Regions from separate parts of the Escherichia marmotae genome, predicted to be linked through region 3. Evidence: predicted binding sites of a transcription regulator. Region 3 holds the regulator's gene; each other region holds the start of a gene.

Region 1 (7,364 bases), 2.1 Mb from region 3:
AAGCAAAGAAGAGACCGGGATTTTTTTCACGCCAGACATACACCGGTTCCGGCACATTTTTAACCCGTTTATCAATTGCGCCAGCACGCCAGCCTTTCCATGCTTCGCGAAAACAAAATACCGGGATAAGGAAAAAAACGGCAATGACAAAAAACTGCTGAACATCCATAACTACTTTCCTTGTTTCTTTTGTAATTCAAGTAACTGTTCTGGCGTGACGGCGGGATAACCCTGCGCATCTTCGGGCACCTGGTGCATTGCCGGAATAGGGACCAGTGGTCCTAAAAAGCGCGGTTCACGTTTAAAAATATAAAGGTCAGCCAGCGCACCGAAGCGGGCGGCAAATTCGCGAATACGTACTGACCACATATCTTTTGGTGACGGTACGGCATAGCACTGCGCCTGAATACCCATATGCAGAGCGATAAATAATGCCCGCTCACAGTGGAAACGCTGAGTAATAATAATGAAGTCGTTGGTATCGAACACCTTGCGTGTACGCACGATGGAATCCAGGGTACGAAAACCGGCGTAGTCGAGAACAATATCAGCCGGATCGACGCCAGCGGCAATTAAATCTTTGCGCATGGTCATCGGTTCGTTATAACTCTGTAATGCGTTATCACCGCTAAGTAATAGATAATTCACCTTACCGCTGTTATAGGCATTTATTGCACCCTGAATACGATAGCGGTAATACTGATTAATCACCCCAGTACGATAATATTTTGCCGTACCAAGTACCACGCCGACCTGGCGGTAGGGGAGATCCTGCAATTCATCGTAGATATAAGGCGCAGTTTTCCAGCTCATCCAGCGATCGAGGCCGAGCACTGTCAACAGCAGCAAGCCGATCAGGACTAACAGGCTGTAGAACACGCGCTTTAACATGCTGAAAACTCGATCTTGGGGAATTTCAATCAGGCTACTTTACCTGTGGGCTTTGCGCAAGAAACGGCAAACTGTTTGCCGGGATTTTCGACACCAGGGTGAGTAGAAATGCCGGATGCGCTACGCTTATCCGGCCTACGAAATTTTGCACTCTGTAGGCCGGATCAGGCGTTCACGCCGCATCCGGCACCGGGCTTAAGCGAGAAGCACGCGGTCGATATTGTGACAACCGAGAGCTTTCAGCGTTGCCGAGGTTGCATCCCACTGAACCAGCGGCGCATCGGCTTTTTCTGCCAGAATCGCCCGCTGAATATCCGGGTAATCATAACCTTTGAGATTTAACAGAATTAATGCGCCCTGCAACGGCGGTAGAGTTGGGTTGAATGCGGCGTTTTCAGCATAGCTACCACTGAAAATACGACCGTCTTTGCATTCCAGCGCCACGCCGCTTGGAGACTTGCTGTAAGGCATGTGCGAACGGTTGGCCGCGGCAATTGCCGCCTGAGAAAGCGCATCGCCAGTCAGCGCATAGCCGTGATCCTGCTCGTCCATCAGCAGTGTCTTAATCTCCAGATCTTTCGGCCCAAAGGCATCCGGCAAATAGTCACGCAGCGCATGCGCTTCGCGGCCCGGCAGATGAATGCGTAGATCCAGCCCGCTGTTCAGTTCGTTCATAAACTGACGGCAGTGACCACAAGGTGTGTAGTTAACGGTGATGGCCGCGAGCGCTTTCTCACCGCTCAGCCAGGCGTGGCTGATTGCGCTTTGTTCGGCATGAACGGTTTGCTGCATTGTTGCGCCAATAAATTCCATATTGGCACCAAAATACCAGGTTCCACTCACGCCGCGCGCAATGGCACCAACATTAAAATTCGACAATGGCGTGCGGGCACAGGCCGCCGCCAGTGGTAGCAGTGCGAAAGCCAGCGCGTCTTCGTCCAGCCCCGTTGCGCTCTTCAGCGAAGAGACCTGCTCTCTGGTCAACAACGCGGGGAAATACTTATCTGCCAGAATGGGTTCCAGTGCAGATTGCAAGTTATCCGCAAGTTGGGCAAAAGCAGTTTGAAAACGTGGATGCATGGCGTTGCCTCATAATCATGTAATGGGATAACAGTTTACGAACCCATTATGGCTTTATATGTGATCTGAATCTCATTAATTATACAACGCGTGAAACTTACATCAAAAATGCGCGACGCATCGCAAATTTTAGCCCATTACTGCCAGAATAATCGGGAAAAGAAATGGTGCAACCAGCGAGGTAATAATCCCGCATAACACCAACGCCAGCGAACTAAATGCGCCTTCCTGATAATCCAGCTCGGCACAGCGCGCTGTTCCGAGGGCGTGAGAGGCCGTCCCCATCGCCAGGCCACGCGCTGCTTTGGTACGAATACGCATCGCATTGAGTAGCGTATGACCAAACACCGCACCCAAAATACCGACAAAAATCACACAAACCGCGCTGATTGCCGGAATACCGCCAATACTGCCACCAACGGCCATCGCAATTGGTGTGGTAACCGATTTCGGTAATATTGATGCAGCGATTTCCGGTGAAGCGCCCATCAACAATGCTACGCAAGTCCCCGTCACCATCGCGACCACGCTACCGATAAAACAGATAGTGATGATGGATTTCCAGCGCGCGCGGATCTGGTGCAGTTGTTCATATAAAGGATAGGCCAGTGCGACCACCGCCGGTTGCAACAGATCGTTTAACACTTCGCTACCTTTAAAGTAGCTGTCGTAAGAGATGCCGGTCAGCATTAAAAAAGGAATGATCACCACCATTGCCACCAGCAACGGGTTAAGCAACGGAAACTTATACCGTGTTGCCAGTTTGCGGGCGGCAAAAAAGACAATCAATGTCAGCGGTAATGACCACCAGATATTCGCCATCATTTTTCTGATCCTTTCTGACCTATGACTTTACGTTCACCGTGTACCAGGTGCGAACTCCAGCTCACCACCAGAAAAACCACCAGCGTACTAATGGCACAGGAAACCACCACCGGGCCAAACTGTGCGCGTAGCAAATCAAAATATTGCATTACGCCTACGCCAATTGGCACAAACAACAGTGCCATATAGCGAATCAGTACGTAACACCCCGGATTGACCCACTTCGCCGGAAGAATTTGCAAGGCCAGCAGGACAAACAGGATTAGCATCCCGATGATGCTGCCCGGAATGGTTACCGGTAGCAGGGAAGCAATGAAAATGCCTGCATACAGGCAGGCATAAATCAGGACAAAAGCGCGTAAATATTGCCAGATAATGTTCAGTGTCTTACTCATAATCAACACCCCAGATGAGATGGATTCATCATACAATTAATCTGTAAAATGTGCTACCGATCACATTAAGAAAACATCGCTTATTTTTCGCACCAGGGCATGACGATGTGAGCAGCGAACTCAGGCATACCATACTTTTGCAGATCAGAAAGCGCGCCAGCCATACATCAAGCATAGAGAGGGATTGTAGTTTGCAGCAATCCCTCTCTGCAGACCTTTAATCCGTTGACCGGAGGCGCTACCATAGCGCCTCATTTTTTTGCGGGTGATGATATGCGTGTGTTACTGGCACCGATGGAGGGTGTGCTTGACTCCCTGGTGCGTGAATTACTGACCGAAGTTAATGACTACGATCTGTGCATCACCGAATTTGTCCGCGTGGTGGATCAACTGCTGCCGGTAAAAGTTTTTCATCGCATTTGTCCTGAGCTGCAAAACGCCAGTCGAACGCCTTCCGGGACACTGGTGCGGGTACAACTGCTGGGGCAGTTCCCGCAATGGTTAGCAGAGAACGCCGCCCGTGCGGTGGAGTTGGGTTCCTGGGGCGTGGATCTCAACTGCGGTTGCCCGTCGAAAACGGTTAACGGCAGTGGCGGCGGGGCAACGTTACTCAAAGATCCTGAACTTATCTATCAGGGGGTAAAAGCGATGCGCGAAGCTGTACCGGCGCATTTACCCGTCAGTGTGAAAGTGCGGCTTGGTTGGGACAGCGGTGATAAGAAGTTTGAAATTGCCGATGCTGTCCAGCAGGCTGGGGCTACGGAACTGGTCGTTCATGGGCGGACAAAGGAGCAGGGTTACCGTGCGGAGCATATCGACTGGCAGGCGATAGGCGATATTCGTCAGCGATTGGCCATTCCGGTTATTGCCAACGGAGAAATCTGGGACTGGCAGAGTGCGCAACAATGTATAGCTATCAGCGGTTGTGACGCGGTGATGATTGGGCGTGGGGCGCTTAATATTCCTAACCTGAGCCGAGTGGTGAAATATAACGAACCGCGGATGCCGTGGCCGGAGGTCGTTGCATTGCTGCAAAAATATACCCGTCTGGAAAAACAGGGCGATACCGGGTTATATCACGTCGCACGGATTAAGCAGTGGTTGAGTTATTTGCGTAAAGAATATGATGAAGCAACGGATTTATTTCATCATGTTCGGGTGTTGAATAATTCCCCTGATATTGCAAGGGCTATTCAGGCGATTGATATAGAAAAACTCTAAAAATCATCGACCCGATAGCCATAAGGGATAAGCCGGGGGGCAGGGGGAGGAGGTGATTATCCACCCCCTGCGTGCTCCTTGCGCCAGTGATTATATGAAGCAATGTACATGACAGGGGCGCAACAGGATGAGAGACTGAAATATCCTCGTTATTTTCGGAGCTGATGACATTAATTAATTTTAAAATATCATCTTAAATACGCCAGTCACCACCAGTAGCCCAATCAGGAAAATAATCAATACTGCCCAGAGTATAATTTTCATTGGCGTTCCTTTATTTGTGAGTGCTAAATAAGTATAGGAAAAAACAAAACCCTTTGCCGCCATTCATAAAGAATTAAGATAAATCGGAGAATATCATTCACTTACTTTATATCTTTCTGAATATGTCGTTTTATTGCCACTGATGTATTGCCACGCGAAACTAAAAAATATATCGCAACACACGGTAATCTCCGCGCACCTTTTCTTACCTGATTACTCCCCCATGAATCGTGATTCCTTTTATCCGGCAATCGCCTGTTTTCCGTTGTTACTTACTCTGGCCGGGTGTGCGCCTATGCATGAAACACGCCAGGCTTTAAGCCAGCAAACGCCCGCCACACATGTTGACACCGCATTACCGGTATCTCTGAAAAACGGCTGGCCGGACAGTCAGTGGTGGCTGGAATATCACGATAATCAACTCACTTCCTTAATTAATAATGCCATACAGAACGCGCCGGATATGCAGGTTGCTGAACAGCGCATTCAACTGGCTGAAGCACAGGCGAAGGCCGTCGCCGCCCAGGATGGTCCACAGCTCGATTTTTCTGCGGATATGGAACGGCAAAAAATGTCGGCAGAAGGGTTAATGGGGCCGTTTGCCCTGGACGATCCTGCCGCAGGCACTACCGGCCCCTGGTACACCAACGGCACCTTTGGTTTAATGGCGGGCTGGCATCTCGATATCTGGGGAAAGAATCGGGCGGAAGTGACTGCGCGCCTCGGTACGGTAAAAGCGCAGGCGGCAGAACGCGAGCAGACCCGGCAATTGCTGGCAGGCAGTGTGGCTCGTTTGTACTGGGAGTGGCAAACCCTGGCAGCTTTAAACACTGTCTTGCAGCAAATCGAAAAAGAGCAGAACACGATTATCGCGACCGACCGCCAGTTATATCTGCGCGGCATTACCTCGTCGGTTGAAGGTGTCGAAACCGATATCAATGCCAGCAAAACCCGGCAACAGCTCAACGATGTCGCGGGGAAAATGAAAATTATTGAGGCGCGGCTAACTGCGCTGACTAACAGCCAGACGAGCGCCTTAAAACTGCATCCGGTTGCGCTGCCCAAAGTGGAAAGCAAACTTCCTGACGACCTGGGCTATTCTTTGCTGGCTCGCCGGGCAGACTTACAGGCGGCACACTGGTACGTTGCATCATCCTTAAGCACCATCGATGCGGCAAAAGCTGCCTTTTACCCCGACATCAACCTGATGGCCTTTCTGCAACAAGATGCGCTGCACTTAAGCGATTTGTTCCGTCATTCTGCGCAGCAAATGGGCGTTACGGCAGGTCTGACGCTACCTATTTTCGATAGTGGTCGTCTTAACGCCAACCTTGATATTGTGAAAGCCGAAAGCAATTTGTCGATCGCCAGTTACAACAAAGCGGTGGTTGAAGCGGTGAATGACGTGGCGCGGGCAGCAACTCAGGTTCAGACACTGGCGGAGAAAAATCAGCATCAGGCGCAAATTGAGCGCGATGCCCTGCGGGTAGTTAGTCTGGCGCAGGCGCGTTTTAACGCAGGTATCATCGCAGGTTCTCGCATCAGCGAAGCCCGAATCCCGGCGCTCCGTGAACGGGCGAACGGTCTGCTTTTGCAAGGGCAATGGCTGGATGCGTCCATTCAGCTCACCGGTGCGCTGGGTGGTGGTTATAAACGTAGCTGATGAATATGCCTGTGGGGGCGTTAGGTTTATCCAGCGTTTTTCTTCCCACGCCGTTTCAGCCACCAGCGCACGCCAACCACCAGAACCACGACCAGAATCAACCAAATCCAGTGTTTCAAATGCTGATCGAGATTGTGCAGCCACGGCGCAATCACCTGGCCTCCCGCGTAACCAATAGCGGTAAAAATCAGCGCCCAGGCCAGCGCGCCGAGAATATTCAGTGGCAGAAAGATTTTCGGTGGGAGCTGGCTGGCACCAATTAGCGTTGGGCCAATCACCCGAAAGCCGTACATAAAACGCGTGCCGATGACAAATAGATAAGGATGGCGCTGGATCAGCTTTTGTGCGCGCTCAATTTTGTCCTGATGTTTTGATAAACGGCGTAACAGTTTGCCGCCAAATCGCCGTCCGCACAGATAAAGCACCTGGTCGCCAATCATGCCGCCAAGCGCCACAGAAAGAACCACCAGTGGGAATTTTAATAATCCCTGATGTGCCGCAACGCCCCCCAGCAATGTCACGGTTTCACCCTCTGCCAGACTACCGAGCACCAGCGCGGCATAACCATATTGTGAGATGAGTGTATTGAGATCCATAGGTCGGTCTGTCTCCGTTTGATTGTCTGTAAGCATACACCCTGTGAATTGTTTACGCAGGAGAAGGCGTTTTATCACGCGACGCAAATTTTGCGTCAGAACAAAAAACAACCACAAACTGACTTATACTTGAACTGTCAGGTTCATGAACTCACAACAAGGGGGCGGTATGAGCCATGTCTGGGGACTGTTTTCCCATCCCGATCGTGAAATGCAGGTGATTAATCGTGAAAACGAAACGATTTCTCATCACTACACCCACCACGTTCTGCTGATGGCGGCGATCCCGGTGATCTGCGCCTTTATTGGCACTACACAAATCGGCTGGAATTTTGGCGATGGCACTATCCTGAAGTTATCCTGGTTTACCGGACTGGCGCTGGCTGTCTTGTTTTATGGCGTTATGCTGGCTGGGGTGGCAGTGATGGG
Region 2 (7,364 bases), 1.2 Mb from region 3:
ATTTCCCGCTGCTGCTGGAAAAAGGGCTTGATGGTCTGCGCGAAAAAGTGGCGGAGCGCCGCTCGCGTATTAACCTGACGGTACTGGAAGATTTGCACGGCGAGCAATTCCTGAAAGCCATTGATATCGTGCTGGTGGCAGTCAGTGAACACATTGAACGTTTCGCCGCCCTGGCGCGTGAAATGGCAGCCACCGAAACCCGCGAAAGCCGTCGCGATGAACTGCTGGCAATGGCCGAAAACTGCGATCTCATCGCCCACCAGCCACCGCAGACTTTCTGGCAAGCGCTGCAATTATGCTATTTCATCCAGTTGATTTTGCAGATCGAATCCAACGGTCACTCGGTATCGTTTGGTCGTATGGATCAGTATCTCTATCCGTACTATCGTCGCGACGTTGAACTCAACCAGACGCTGGATCGTGAACACGCCATTGAGATGCTGCATAGCTGCTGGCTGAAGTTGCTGGAAGTGAACAAAATCCGCTCCGGTTCGCACTCCAAAGCCTCTGCCGGTAGCCCGCTGTATCAGAACGTCACCATCGGTGGGCAAAACCTGGTTGATGGTCAGCCGATGGATGCGGTGAATCCGCTCTCCTACGCAATCCTCGAATCCTGTGGTCGCCTGCGTTCAACTCAGCCTAACCTCAGCGTGCGTTACCACGCGGGAATGAGTAACGATTTCCTCGATGCCTGCGTGCAAGTGATCCGCTGTGGCTTCGGGATGCCGGCATTTAACAACGATGAAATCGTGATCCCGGAATTTATTAAACTCGGTATTGAACCGAAGGACGCTTACGATTACGCGGCAATTGGCTGTATCGAAACTGCCGTCGGCGGCAAATGGGGCTATCGCTGCACCGGCATGAGCTTTATCAACTTCGCCCGCGTAATGCTGGCGGCGCTGGAAGGTGGTCGTGATGCCACCAGCGGCAAAGTGTTCCTGCCACAAGAAAAAGCGTTGTCAGCGGGTAACTTCAACAACTTCGATGAAGTCATGGACGCGTGGGATACACAAATCCGTTACTACACGCGCAAATCGATCGAAATCGAATATGTCGTCGACACCATGCTGGAAGAGAACGTACACGATATTCTCTGCTCGGCGCTGGTGGATGACTGCATTGAGCGAGCGAAAAGTATTAAGCAAGGCGGCGCGAAATATGACTGGGTTTCTGGCTTACAGGTCGGTATTGCCAACCTGGGTAACAGCCTGGCCGCTGTGAAAAAACTGGTGTTTGAACAAGGCGCGATTGGTCAGCAACAGCTTGCTGCCGCGCTGGCGGATGACTTTGAAGGGCTGACTCACGAGCAACTGCGTCAGCGTCTGATTAATGGCGCGCCGAAGTACGGCAACGACGATGATACCGTCGATACACTGCTGGCTCGCGCTTATCAGACCTATATCGATGAACTGAAGCAGTACCATAATCCGCGCTACGGTCGTGGCCCGGTTGGCGGTAACTATTACGCAGGTACGTCGTCTATCTCCGCGAACGTACCGTTTGGTGCACAGACGATGGCGACACCGGATGGGCGTAAAGCACATACGCCTCTGGCGGAAGGTGCAAGCCCGGCCTCCGGCACCGACCACCTCGGCCCAACGGCGGTGATTGGTTCGGTAGGTAAACTGCCTACGGCGTCGATTCTCGGTGGTGTACTGCTCAACCAGAAACTGAATCCGGCGACACTGGAGAATGAGTCCGACAAGCAGAAGCTGATGGTTCTGCTGCGTACCTTCTTCGAAGTGCATAAAGGCTGGCATATTCAGTACAACATCGTTTCCCGCGAAACACTGCTGGAAGCAAAAAAACATCCTGATCAGTATCGCGATCTGGTGGTACGTGTAGCAGGCTATTCCGCCTTCTTCACCGCGCTCTCTCCTGACGCTCAGGACGATATCATCGCCCGTACCGAACATATGCTGTAGTCCTCTCCGCCCGGTAGCCGTCGTTACCGGGCTAAATCATTCACATAATCAATTCTCCCTTACTTTCATTCGAAATATAATTTGTGCTCCACGTCACATTGTTATTACACTGTTACGGTTTCATTTTTGAGCCAGGAGCACACATATGAGCGTAAAAGTTATCGTCACAGACATGGACGGTACTTTTCTTAACGATGCCAAAACGTACAATCGGGCACGTTTTATGGCGCAATATCAGGAGCTGAAAAAGCGCGGCATCGAGTTCGTTGTCGCCAGCGGTAACCAGTATTACCAGCTCATTTCCTTCTTTCCTGAGCTAAAGAATGAGATCTCTTTTGTCGCGGAAAATGGCGCGCTGGTCTACGAACATGGCAAGCAGTTGTTCCACGGCGAACTGACCCCGCATGAATCTCGAATTGTCATTGGTGAACTGCTGAAAGATAAACAGCTCAATTTTGTTGCCTGCGGTCTGCAAAGTGCATACATCAGTGAAAATGCCCCTGAATCATTCGTTGCATTGATGGCAAAACACTACCATCGCCTGAAACCGGTAAAAGATTATCAGGACATTGATGATGTTCTGTTCAAGTTTTCACTTAACCTGCCGGATGAGCAGATCCCGCAGGTAGTTGACAAACTGCACGTTGCGCTCGACGGCATAATGAAACCCGTTACCAGTGGCTTTGGGTTTATCGACCTGATTATTCCCGGCCTGCATAAAGCGAACGGCATTTCACGGTTACTGAAACGCTGGGATCTGTCGCCGCAAAATGTGGTGGCAATTGGCGACAGCGGTAACGACGCAGAGATGCTGAAAATGGCGCGTTATTCTTTTGCGATGGGCAATGCAGCGGAAAACATTAAACACATCGCCCGTTACACTACCGATGATAATAATCATGACGGCGCGCTGAATGTGATTCAGGCGGTGCTGGATAACACAGATCCTTTCAATAAGTAATCTTCCCCTGGCCGGAGCGCCCCCTCCGGCCTCTCTCTTTTTTCTCGCTTTGTGCAGTGACTCAAGATTTTTATCTTGTGTTAACTTATTTTTAACTTAAAGTATCAATCGTAATAATTTTTACTTTCGAATGAAAGATGCGAGGTTGATATGACTTTTACCTGTGAGACACTGCCAACAGATACGAAAGCGGCTATCCGTAAGATGAAAGCGGAGCTGCGACAGCAGATCGGTGATGTGCAACATGTCTTCGATAAACTCTCAGCAAAAATCGAAGCGCGTGTAGCAGAAATAGATGCCCTGAAAGCACAAGGATTGCCGGTTTGGCCGGAGATCTCTTATAGGGATATTGCAGCCGGTACAGTAAACAATGTCACTCGCAATGAAATTAAGCGCCGCGGTTGTGCGGTAATAAAAGGCCATTTCCCTCGTGAGCAGGCGCTGGCGTGGGATCGCGCAATGCTCAACTACCTTGATGCCAATCACTTTGATGATGTGTATAGAGGTCCTGGCGACAGTTTTTTCGGTTCGCTGGAAGCTTCTCGCCCCGAAATCTATCCCATTTACTGGTCACAGGCGCAGATGCAAGCGCGGCAGAGCGACAATATGTCTGCGGTTCAATCTTTCCTTAACCGCCTGTGGAAATCTGAAAGCAACGGCAAACAATGGTTTGATCCCGATGTCAGCGTGATTTATCCGGACAGAATTCGCCGTCGCCCACCAGGCACGACGTCCAAAGGTCTGGGCGCACACACCGATTCTGGTGCTCTGGAACGCTGGTTATTACCCGCTTATCAGCGCGTTTTTGCCAATGTTTTCAACGGTAATTTTGATGATTATGATCCGTGGGATGCTGCGCATCGTACCGATGTAGAAGAATACACCGTAGATAACACCACCAAATGTTCGGTGTTCCGCACGTTTCAGGGCTGGACGGCGCTCTCCGATATGTTGCCTGGCCAGGGATTATTACATGTGGTGCCAATCCCGGAAGCGATGGCATACGTTTTACTGCGTCCGTTACTGGATGACGTACCGGACGACGAGCTGTGCGGTGTCGCGCCTGGTAAGGTTCTGCCAATTTCAGAGAAATGGCACCCATTGTTGATAAAAGCACTCACGTCAATTCCGGCAATAACAGCGGGGGATTCCGTCTGGTGGCACTGCGATGTGATTCACTCCGTCGCGCCGGTAGACAATCAACAAGGCTGGGGGAACGTGATGTATATTCCCGCCGCGCCGATGTGCGAGAAAAACCGGGCTTATGCGCACAAGGACAGAAAGGCACTGGAAAAAGGCGTCTCGCCGGGTGACTTCCCACGTGAAGATTATGAAGCAAACTGGGAAGGCCGCTTTACGCTGGAGGATCTGAACGTTCACGGTAAACGCGCGCTGGGCATGGACGTGTGAAAGTTGATAGATTAGTGGAAGTGAGGTTAAGGAAGTCGGTTCGATGTTACTCAGAGAGCTGACAACGTGCGCTTTGTTAATGCCGGATGCGACCTACAAAATCTTGCAGATTCAATATATTGCAGGGACTGCGTAGGCCTGATAAGCGTAGCGCATCAGGCAATCTTGCGTTTGTCCTCAGCCGCCGTCACCCCGACTGTATCGGGGTGACGGGCAATAACTTACTCGATCCCTCTGCTACGCAGATAATCTTCGTAGTTGCCGCTAAAGTCGATCACGCGTTCCGGAGTGATTTCCAGAATACGGGTCGCCAGGGAGCTTACGAACTCACGGTCGTGAGAAACAAAGATCAGCGTGCCCTGATACAGTTCCAGTGCCATGTTCAGCGACTCGATGGATTCCATATCCAGGTGGTTGGTCGGTTCGTCCATGATCAGAATATTCGGTTTCTGCATCATTAACTTACCAAACAACATACGGCCTTTTTCACCACCGGAAAGTACTTTAGCAGGCTTTTTGATGTCGTCCTGGCTGAACAACAAACGACCGAGAATGCTGCGTACCGCCTGCTCGTCATCGCCTTCCTGCTTCCACTGGCTCATCCATTCAAACACGGTCAGATCATTATCGAACTCATATTCATGATCCTGTGCGTAGTAACCAATACGCGCATTTTCTGACCATTTTACAGTACCATTGTCCGGTTCCAGATCCCCTACCAGCGTTTTCAGCAGGGTCGATTTACCGACGCCATTGGTGCCGAGTACTGCCAGCTTTTCACCCACTTCCAGCAGCAGGTTGATATTTTTAAACAGCGGACCGTTATCAAACCCTTTAGTCAGGCCTTCTACTTCCAGCGCATTACGGAACAGCTTCTTATCCTGCTCAAAACGAATGAACGGGTTCTGCCGGCTGGAGGCTTTCACCTCTTCCAGTTTGATTTTATCAATCTGACGCGCACGTGAAGTCGCCTGACGAGATTTCGACGCGTTGGCGCTAAAGCGGCTTACAAAGGACTGCAACTCGGCAATCTGCGCTTTCTTCTTGGCGTTATCAGCCAGCAGGCGTTCGCGTGCCTGGGTCGCCGCCGTCATGTACTCATCGTAGTTACCCGGATAAACGCGCAGCTCACCGTAATCCAAATCCGCCATGTGCGTACAGACCATATTGAGGAAGTGACGGTCGTGCGAAATGATGATCATGGTGCTGTCACGCTCGTTCAGCACCTGCTCCAGCCAACGAATGGTATCGATGTCCAGGTTGTTGGTTGGTTCGTCGAGCAGGAGAATATCCGGATCGGCAAACAGCGCCTGCGCCAGCAACACACGCAGTTTCCAGCCTGGAGCCACTTCGCTCATTGGACCGTAGTGTTGCTCCACTGGAATACCCACGCCAAGCAGCAGCTCACCGGCGCGTGCTTCCGCAGAGTAACCGTCCATTTCGCCGTATTTCACTTCCAGATCGGCAACTTTGTAGCCATCTTCTTCGCTCATTTCCGGCAAAGCATAGATGCGGTCGCGCTCCTGTTTCACTTCCCACAACTCTTTATGCCCCATGATCACCGTATCCAGCACGGTGAACTCTTCAAAGGCAAATTGATCCTGGCGCAGTTTACCAATGCGCTCGTTGGGATCGAGGGAAACGTTGCCCAGCGTCGGCTCTAAGTCGCCGCCGAGGATCTTCATAAAGGTGGATTTACCACTACCGTTCGCGCCAATCAGGCCGTAACGGTTGCCGCCGCCAAATTTGACGGAAATGTTTTCAAACAACGGCTTACTGCCGAACTGCATGGTGACGTTACTGGAAACTAACACAGGCGTATCCTGAAAAGAGATATGACAAACCGCGTATTATGCCATAAGTCTGAAAGAAGATCCCGCTCGCCGCTTAAGGTCTACACTCTTCCCAAAGGCAAAAAATGTGATTTCGTACACATCTGATTTCACTGTTAGCAGGAATGAACATATAATGCGCTTCCAATACTCTAATATTCTCAACCTAATGGCCTGGCAGGCACGAAATCTCGCTTAACATGAATATGAAATTGAAAACGTTATTCGCAGCGGCCTTCGCTGTTGTCGGCTTTTGCAGTACCGCGTCAGCGGTAACTTATCCTCTGCCAACCGACGGGAGTCGCCTGGTTGGTCAGAATCAGGTGATCACCATTCCAGAAGGCAATACCCAGCCGCTGGAGTATTTTGCGGCCGAGTATCAGATGGGGCTTTCCAATATGATGGAAGCGAACCCTGGTGTGGATACCTTCCTGCCGAAAGGCGGCACCGTCTTGAACATTCCGCAGCAACTGATCCTGCCAGACACGGTTCATGAAGGTATTGTAATTAACAGCGCAGAGATGCGTCTGTATTACTATCCGAAAGGGACTAACACCGTTATCGTGCTGCCGATCGGGATTGGTCAGTTAGGTAAAGACACGCCTATCAACTGGACCACCAAAGTAGAACGTAAGAAAGCCGGCCCGACCTGGACACCGACCGCCAAAATGCATGCGGAATACCGTGCAGCAGGCGAACCGCTTCCGGCTGTTGTTCCGGCTGGTCCGGATAACCCAATGGGGCTGTACGCTCTGTACATCGGTCGCCTGTACGCTATCCACGGCACCAACGCCAACTTTGGTATCGGCCTGCGTGTAAGCCACGGTTGTGTGCGTCTGCGTAACGAAGATATCAAATTCCTGTTCGAGAAAGTGCCTGTTGGTACGCGCGTACAGTTTATTGATGAACCAGTGAAAGCGACCACCGAGCCAGACGGCAGCCGTTATATTGAAGTCCATAACCCGCTGTCTACGACCGAAGCTCAGTTTGAAGGTCAGGAAATTGTACCAATTACCCTGACGAAGAGCGTACAGACCGTGACCGGTCAGCCAGATGTTGATCAGGCGGTTCTGGACCAGGCTATTCAAAACCGTTCCGGGATGCCAGTTCGTCTGAATTAATCTTCAAAACTTAAGCAAAAGGCGGACTGATAATCCGCCTTTTTTATTTTCCAGCGCTTATCCAACCGGGAGCATAACTAACAAAACGTATCCTACCAGCGCCGCCCACAAC
Region 3 (7,364 bases):
GAGAAAGAGAAGTTCGTTGAGCGGCTGGCACACTACTATTGTGAAATCAACGTCCTGCACCCATTCCGCGCGGGAAGTGGCCTTGCGCAGCGTATCTTCTTCGAACAACTGGCGATTCATGCTGGCTATCAATTGAGCTGGCAGGGCATCGAAAAAGAGGTGTGGAATCAGGCTAATCAGAGCGGGGCAATGGGCGATCTCTCTGCGCTGAAGACGATATTTAGCAAAGTGGTAAGCGAAGCCGGGGAATCTGAGTAAAATAGCGCGGTTCTTTCGTACCGGAGCCGCCATGATCCTGCTTATTGATAACTACGATTCTTTCACCTGGAACCTCTACCAGTATTTTTGTGAACTGGGGACGGATGTGCTGGTTAAGCGCAACGATGCGTTGACGCTGACGGATATTGACGCCCTTAAACCGCAGAAAATTGTCATATCGCCTGGACCCTGTACGCCAGATGAAGCCGGGATTTCCCTTGAGGTTATTCGTCACTATGCCGGACGGTTGCCGATTCTTGGCGTTTGCCTGGGGCATCAGGCGATGGCGCAGGTTTTCGGCGCTAAAGTGGTACGCGCCGCAAAGGTAATGCACGGCAAAACCTCACCCATTACGCATAACGGCGAAGGCGTATTTCAGGGGCTGGCAAATACATTAACCGTGACGCGCTACCATTCACTGGTGGTGGACCCCGACTCGCTGCCGGAGTGTTTTGAAGTGACCGCCTGGAGCGAGACCCACGAGATTATGGGGATTCGCCATCGCCAGTGGGATCTCGAAGGGGTGCAATTTCATCCGGAAAGTATTCTTAGCGAACAGGGGCATCAGTTGCTGGCTAATTTCCTGCATCGCTGATTTCTGGTTGCCATTTAATGATTTTTTATGCATATTTTGTGATTATAATTTCATAATGATTTATGCGTAACAGGGTGATCATGAGATGGCAACTGAACAAACAGCAATTACACGCGCGACTTTCGATGAAGTGATTCTGCCGATTTATGCACCGGCAGAGTTTATTCCGGTAAAAGGCCAGGGTAGCCGAATCTGGGATCAACAGGGTAAGGAGTATGTCGATTTCGCGGGGGGGATTGCGGTTACGGCGTTAGGTCATTGCCATCCGGCGCTGGTGGAAGCGTTAAAAACCCAGGGCGAAACCTTGTGGCATATCAGCAACGTTTTCACCAATGAACCAGCATTACGTCTTGGGCGTAAACTGATTGAGGCGACCTTTGCCGAACGAGTGGTGTTTATGAACTCCGGGACGGAAGCCAACGAAACTGCCTTTAAACTGGCACGTCATTACGCTTGTGTGCGCCATAGCCCGTTCAAAACCAAAATTATTGCCTTCCATAACGCCTTTCATGGCCGATCATTGTTTACCGTCTCGGTGGGCGGCCAGCCGAAATATTCTGACGGCTTTGGGCCAAAACCGGCAGACATTATTCATGTTCCCTTTAACGATCTCCACGCGGTGAAAGCAGTGATGGATGATCATACCTGCGCAGTGGTTGTTGAGCCGATTCAGGGCGAGGGCGGCGTGACGGCTGCGACGCCGGAGTTTCTGCAGGGCTTGCGTGAACTGTGCGATCAACATCAGGCATTGCTGGTATTTGATGAAGTGCAGTGCGGGATGGGGCGGACAGGCGATTTATTTGCCTATATGCACTACGGCGTGACGCCGGATATCCTGACCTCCGCCAAAGCGTTAGGCGGTGGTTTCCCGATTAGCACCATGCTGACCACGGCGGAGATTGCGTCTGCGTTTCATCCTGGCTCGCACGGTTCCACCTACGGTGGTAATCCACTAGCCTGTGCGGTCGCTGGGGCGGCGTTTGATATCATCAATACGCCGGTCGTGCTGGAAGGCATTCAGGCGAAACGTCAGCGTTTTGTTGAGCATTTGCAGAAGATTGATCAGCAGTACGATGTGTTTAGCGATATTCGCGGCATGGGGCTGTTGATTGGTGCGGAGTTGAAACCACAATACAAAGGTAAGGCGCGTGATTTCCTTTATGCGGGTGCGGATGCAGGTGTAATGGTGCTGAACGCCGGACCAGATGTGGTGCGTTTTGCGCCGTCGCTGGTGGTGGAAGATGCGGATATCGACGAAGGGATGCAGCGTTTTGCCCGCGCAGTGGCGAAGGTGATTGCGGCGTAAAACGGGAGTAAGCCTGATAAGACGCGGTAAGCGTCGCACCAGGCAAAGGGCGTCGGATACGGCGTATGTGCCTTATCTGACCCTCGATTTTGTTCTGGCGATGAATAAATTACGCCTTCGAATCCCGCAACTTGCGACTCAACCAAATCCCGTGGTGTGGTCGCTGCCGCCAGGCCATTGCTGAAATGGTGTGCATCGTATTCAGATGGCCAATAACGCGTTGTAAATGCTGCTCCAGCGTGCCGGACGCACCTTCGTGTGGCAGCATCTCTGGCGAGTCGATGATATTGGCGTCACCAGAACTACCCGGTTCATCATATTCCAGTCGTTGCTGACAACGCTGAATGGCGATTTCACAAGACTGCAAGTACTCCTGCGCCAGTTCCGGCGGCAATGACCGGTGTTCCCGCGCCAGTGTGGTCATGGCATTGATATGTTCAACAATAAACTGACTATGTGTTACCCACAGTTTCATGTCTGCCAGATAATGGCTGTTAAACGCCGGTTCCTGCATCGCCTGATTCAGCGAGTTATACAGGGTGTTATGCGCCTGATTCACCCGCATTCGCTGCCAGGCAAGTGGCGTGGGTTGCGGATCTTTACTGAGGATCAGACGAATAGCCTCCTGGTAAGTTTCTAAGGCGTCATGGGCGTTCTTGCGCAGTAAACCACTCTGCCACTGCGGCCACAGCCATACCGTGCCACCGAAGGCAATCAGACAGCCGATGATGGTATCAATGAGGCGTGGGATGATGTATTGCTCACCATTCAGCCACAGCAGTTGCAGGGTATACACAGCGGTAATGGTAAAACCGACCGTCGCCCAGCCGTAGTTCTTACGCAATATCAGATAGCTGGCGAGCGTGGTAATCAGCATCAACGTCAGGGTGTAACCTTCGGGAATTTTAAAGTGCAGCGCAACACCCGCAATGATTAACCCGACCACGGTTCCCACAGAACGATTCACAATCCGCAGGCGAGTAGCGCCATAACCATTTTGCGTCACCAATAATACCGTCATTAATATCCAATAGGATTTCGGCAAATGCAGCGCGGTGCCCATCAGGCTGGCAACACTTAGCATCACACTCAATCGTCCGGCATTACGCAGCGCTGGCGATTTCAGGGAAAGATAGCTTTTCAGCGCCGGGAGTAACGGCATTCGCCGCTGTTTATCTGCCAGCAGATCGCGGGCATAAAGTGGTTTTTGCGTTCGTAGCACGCGGGCGATGCGACTAAAGTGCCAGTAGCAAAATTGTCCCACGGGGTTATCCGGATGCTGGCGGGCGATTTTTTCCAGCGCGCCAATTTGCTTATCCATCGTAAAACGTGTCGGCAGGCGATGATAAAGAATGTCATCAGCCAGCACGCGCAGGCGGGCGGCGACAGTTTGTGCATTCCAGCGGATAACTTCCTCCGCATGGCTCCGCTCGACCAGCTTTTGCACCTCTTCCGGCTGATGCAAACTGACCGAGATATGTTCCTGTAAGTCCAGCGCCTCCTGGAAAATACGCAGCATCCGCTTGTAGTCCGTATTATTTTGCGCGGAAAGCATATGCATTTGCTGATAACACTGGGTAATTAAATCGACCGCTTTTTGCTGACGCACCAACAATGGTGGCAGAGCATTTTCGGGATCGGTGTGCTGAGTAAGCAGGCTGTATTTGGCTTCACAGTAATCCGCCAGTTCACGGTACAGCAGGCTAAGCGACTCGCGTAACGGTTGCTCACGCCAGAGCCAGAACCAGAACCAGTTAAACAGTCCATACCAGAGCGTGCCTAACGCGTAGATGAGCAACGGTTCCCAGACCGGCATATATCCCGCCAGACTGAGGGTAAAAATGGCGGCGAGTAGCGATGCGGGAAGTAATTTTGCATGCAATGGCCCTAACTCAGCAGTGACGCCAAGTATCAACGTTAACCCCGTCAGCAGAAAGGGTAGGGGGATATCTTTTTCCAGCAGCAGTTGCGTTAGCAAGCTACAAGTGGCAAACAGCGACGCACCAATGATTAAGTGTTTGAAAAAACGCTTATGAGGAGTATCAAGCCCCGCAATATTGCAACAGGCGGGGACGAGAGAAAAGAGCAGCCCGAGTCTTAATTCGCCAAGCAATAGACCAACGGCCACGGGCAAACATAGCACCAGTGTTTGTCGTAGTGCGTAGTTGATGTCGGGATGATAAATCAGTCTGCGCCACATCGGCTTAAACAAAACGGCGCGCTACCAGGTAACGCGGCACTCCGATGGGATCAACGGGTGCCGTAAACGACGATGGTTTTTCCGTGTGCAGAGATCAGGTTCTGATCTTCCAGCATCTTCAGAATACGTCCCACGGTTTCACGAGAACAGCCAACAATCTGACCGATTTCCTGACGGGTAATTTTGATTTGCATACCGTCCGGGTGAGTCATGGCATCGGGTTGTTTCGCCAGATTCAGCAGTGTCTGTGCAATACGACCTGTAACGTCGAGGAATGCCAGGTTGCCCACTTTCTCTGAAGTGACTTGCAGACGACGCGCCATCTGTGCGGAGAGACGCATCAGAATATCCGGGTTCACCTGAATTAATTGACGGAATTTTTTGTAGGAAATCTCAGCTACTTCACAGGCGGTTTTCGCACGTACCCATGCGCTACGTTCCTGGCCTTCTTCAAACAGGCCCAATTCGCCAATAAAATCACCCTGATTCAGATAGGAGAGGATCATTTCTTTACCCTCCTCGTCTTTAATCAGCACTGCCACAGAGCCTTTAACGATGTAATACAGCGTTTCCGCTTTTTCACCCTGGTGAATAAGCGTGCTCTTGGATGGGTACTTATGAATGTGGCAATGAGACAAGAACCATTCGAGAGTCGGGTCTGTTTGCGGTTTGCCAAGCACCATGCGCGGTTATCCTCTGTTATAAGCTTTCTCCAGAGCCAGAAAACGCCGCTGTCTCTGGATTGCCGAAATGTGCTTCCCGCTACCTGGGAAGGGGCTATCAACTGAACTGCACGGTAATGTGACGTCTTTTACATACATGCAGTACATCAATGTATTACTGTAGCATCCTGACTGTTTTAGCATAGCTTTCGCGTTGTGTCTCCTGGTGTCTCGCTTCAGCATGACCCAGGTCGCCTTCCGTTGCGCGATTTGGTCAGTACGCGTACTCTGTCAGGAAAATTGACGCAATGGAGTTCCGATTATGCAAGCGCGTGTGAAGTGGGTCGAAGGGTTAACTTTTTTGGGCGAGTCAGCCTCGGGTCACCAGATTTTAATGGACGGTAATTCTGGCGATAAAGCGCCAAGTCCGATGGAAATGGTGTTGATGGCGGCAGGCGGTTGCAGCGCCATTGATGTGGTTTCTATCCTGCAAAAAGGGCGTCAGGATGTGGTCGATTGTGAAGTAAAATTGACCTCTGAACGTCGCGAAGAGGCACCGCGCCTGTTTACGCACATCAATTTGCATTTTATCGTCACAGGTCACGACCTGAAGGACGCGGCGGTTTCGCGAGCGGTGGATCTCTCTGCCGAGAAGTATTGTTCGGTAGCGCTGATGCTAGAGAAAGCCGTGAATATTACCCACTCCTATGAAGTGATAGCCGCGTGATTTAATGATTAAAATATGATGCCGGATATTATTTTATCCGGCATATAAGAACATTTACTCGATTTTCTTCCCTTCCATCAGTCGTTGTACCAGCGGCAGCATAATTAACTCCATTGCCAGACCCATTTTACCTCCCGGCACCACTAACGTATTGATGTGGGAAATGAATGAGCCTTGTAACATCGCCAGCAGCCAAGGGAAATCGATCCCTTCCAGATTACGAAAATGAATCACCACAAAACTTTCATCCAACGACGGGATGCCTTTTGCAGCGAAAGGGTTAGACGTGTCAACAGTGGGGACGCGCTGGAAGTTGATATGAGTGCGGGAAAACTGCGGCGTGATGTAGTTGATATAGTCTTCCATTGAGCGCACTACCGAGTCCATCACTGCTTCTCGTGAGTGTCCGCGCTCGCCAGTATCGCGGATGAGTTTTTGAATCCACTCCAGGTTAACGATAGGCACGACCCCAACCAATAAATCTACATGCTGCGCGACGTTATGTTGTGGCGTAACCACGCCGCCGTGCAATCCTTCATAAAACAGCACATCGGTCGGTTCTGGCAGCGCCTGCCACGGGGTAAACGTACCGGGCACCTGGTTCCACGGCACGGCTTCATCGTAGGTGTGCAGATATTTGCGCGACTGGCCTTTGCCGCTCAGCCCGTATTCAGTGAAGGTTTGTTCCAGCAGGCCGAAGTCGTTGGCCTCGGGACCGAAGTAGCTGATATGCCGCCCGGCATCGCGCGCTTTGCGGATCGCCATGTCCATTTCCGGGCGGGTGTAACGGTGAAAACTGTCGCCTTCCACCTCGGCTGCATGCAGATTTAACTGCGCGAATATTTTACGAAACGCGAGGCTGGTGGTGGTGGTCCCCGCGCCGCTGGATCCTGTTACTGCAATGACCGGATGTTTGGCAGACATAGTAACTCCATGACCTGGCTATCATTATTATCTTGTCCGCCGACGGTTGCAGGTTATTCGCGAAACTGACTACGCGGCATGATATTGACCGTTTCGTGCAGCTCCGACCATACCAGCACCGCTTCTCCGCATTGTAGCTGGCGTTTGACGTCGGCGGTTTTCTGTTCAAGTGTACGCTCATGTTCACCATAATCTGTGCCTTCGCGTAACACAAAACTTTCAATTAAATTTTCCAGCGTTTCGGGGGAGAGGTCTTGCCAGGGAATCAACATGATTTCGCCTCCAGATACATTGATAACCAGTCAGGAATGCGTGACTCAAGCCACATTTGCGGGTGGAGTAACGTACCGCTAATGAAGCCAACGTGACCGCCATGTTCGGTCAGTTGATACTCCACCTGCGTGGGTAAATTTTCCGGTTTATGGATCACCTGATGATCCATAAACGGATCGTCTTTGGCATGAATAATTAGTGTCGGTTTGGCGATCCGATTGAGCAGCGGCATGGCGCTACACTGACGATAATAGTCGATGGCGTCAGCATAGCCGTGAATTTTGGCGGTGATCAGATCGTCAAATTCGCGGATGCGGCGCACCGATTTCAACTGCGAGAGATCTATCGGCAGTGTTCCGGGGTACGCCTTCAGTTTACGCGCTGCATTGGCTTTTAACAGATTCACCAGGTAACGCTGA

What was found. Region 3 encodes CRP, which controls carbon source genes, mostly activating them, when cyclic AMP is high. Its sites were predicted from a motif close to ATGTGANNNNNNTCACAT; they were not measured.
Positions count from the first base shown of each region.
Region 1: the regulator CRP is predicted to act here: its motif matches at 3,240-3,257, upstream of C1192_RS01250 (CidA/LrgA family protein).
Region 2: the regulator CRP is predicted to act here: its motif matches at 6,218-6,235, upstream of C1192_RS08215 (ABC-F family ATPase).

Region 1 is NZ_CP025979.1:247,229-254,592, forward strand. It holds gene C1192_RS01230 (DUF2542 family protein) at 1-169, opposite strand, end outside; gene sanA (outer membrane permeability protein SanA) at 172-891, opposite strand; gene cdd (cytidine deaminase) at 1,087-1,971, opposite strand; gene C1192_RS01245 (CidB/LrgB family autolysis modulator) at 2,101-2,796, opposite strand; gene C1192_RS01250 (CidA/LrgA family protein) at 2,793-3,191, opposite strand; gene dusC (tRNA dihydrouridine(16) synthase DusC) at 3,465-4,412, shown strand; gene yohP (small membrane protein YohP) at 4,593-4,676, opposite strand; gene mdtQ (multidrug resistance outer membrane protein MdtQ) at 4,900-6,339, shown strand; gene C1192_RS01275 (DedA family protein) at 6,366-6,935, opposite strand; gene C1192_RS01280 (Yip1 family protein) at 7,105-7,364, shown strand, end outside.
Region 2 is NZ_CP025979.1:1,574,368-1,581,731, forward strand. It holds gene C1192_RS08200 (glycyl radical protein) at 1-1,928, shown strand, start outside; gene ybiV (sugar-phosphatase YbiV) at 2,074-2,889, shown strand; gene C1192_RS08210 (DUF1479 domain-containing protein) at 3,040-4,299, shown strand; gene C1192_RS08215 (ABC-F family ATPase) at 4,521-6,113, opposite strand; gene ldtB (L,D-transpeptidase) at 6,332-7,252, shown strand; gene C1192_RS08225 (anion transporter) at 7,310-7,364, opposite strand, start outside.
Region 3 is NZ_CP025979.1:2,807,936-2,815,299, reverse strand. It holds partial or broken gene C1192_RS14670 (putative adenosine monophosphate-protein transferase Fic) at 1-195, shown strand, start outside; gene pabA (aminodeoxychorismate synthase component 2) at 290-853, shown strand; gene argD (bifunctional acetylornithine/succinyldiaminopimelate transaminase) at 939-2,159, shown strand; gene C1192_RS14655 (YccS/YhfK family putative transporter) at 2,269-4,359, opposite strand; gene crp (cAMP-activated global transcriptional regulator CRP) at 4,410-5,042, opposite strand; gene C1192_RS14640 (OsmC family protein) at 5,344-5,748, shown strand; gene C1192_RS14635 (phosphoribulokinase) at 5,803-6,672, opposite strand; gene C1192_RS14630 (YheU family protein) at 6,726-6,944, opposite strand; gene C1192_RS14625 (hydrolase) at 6,938-7,364, opposite strand, start outside.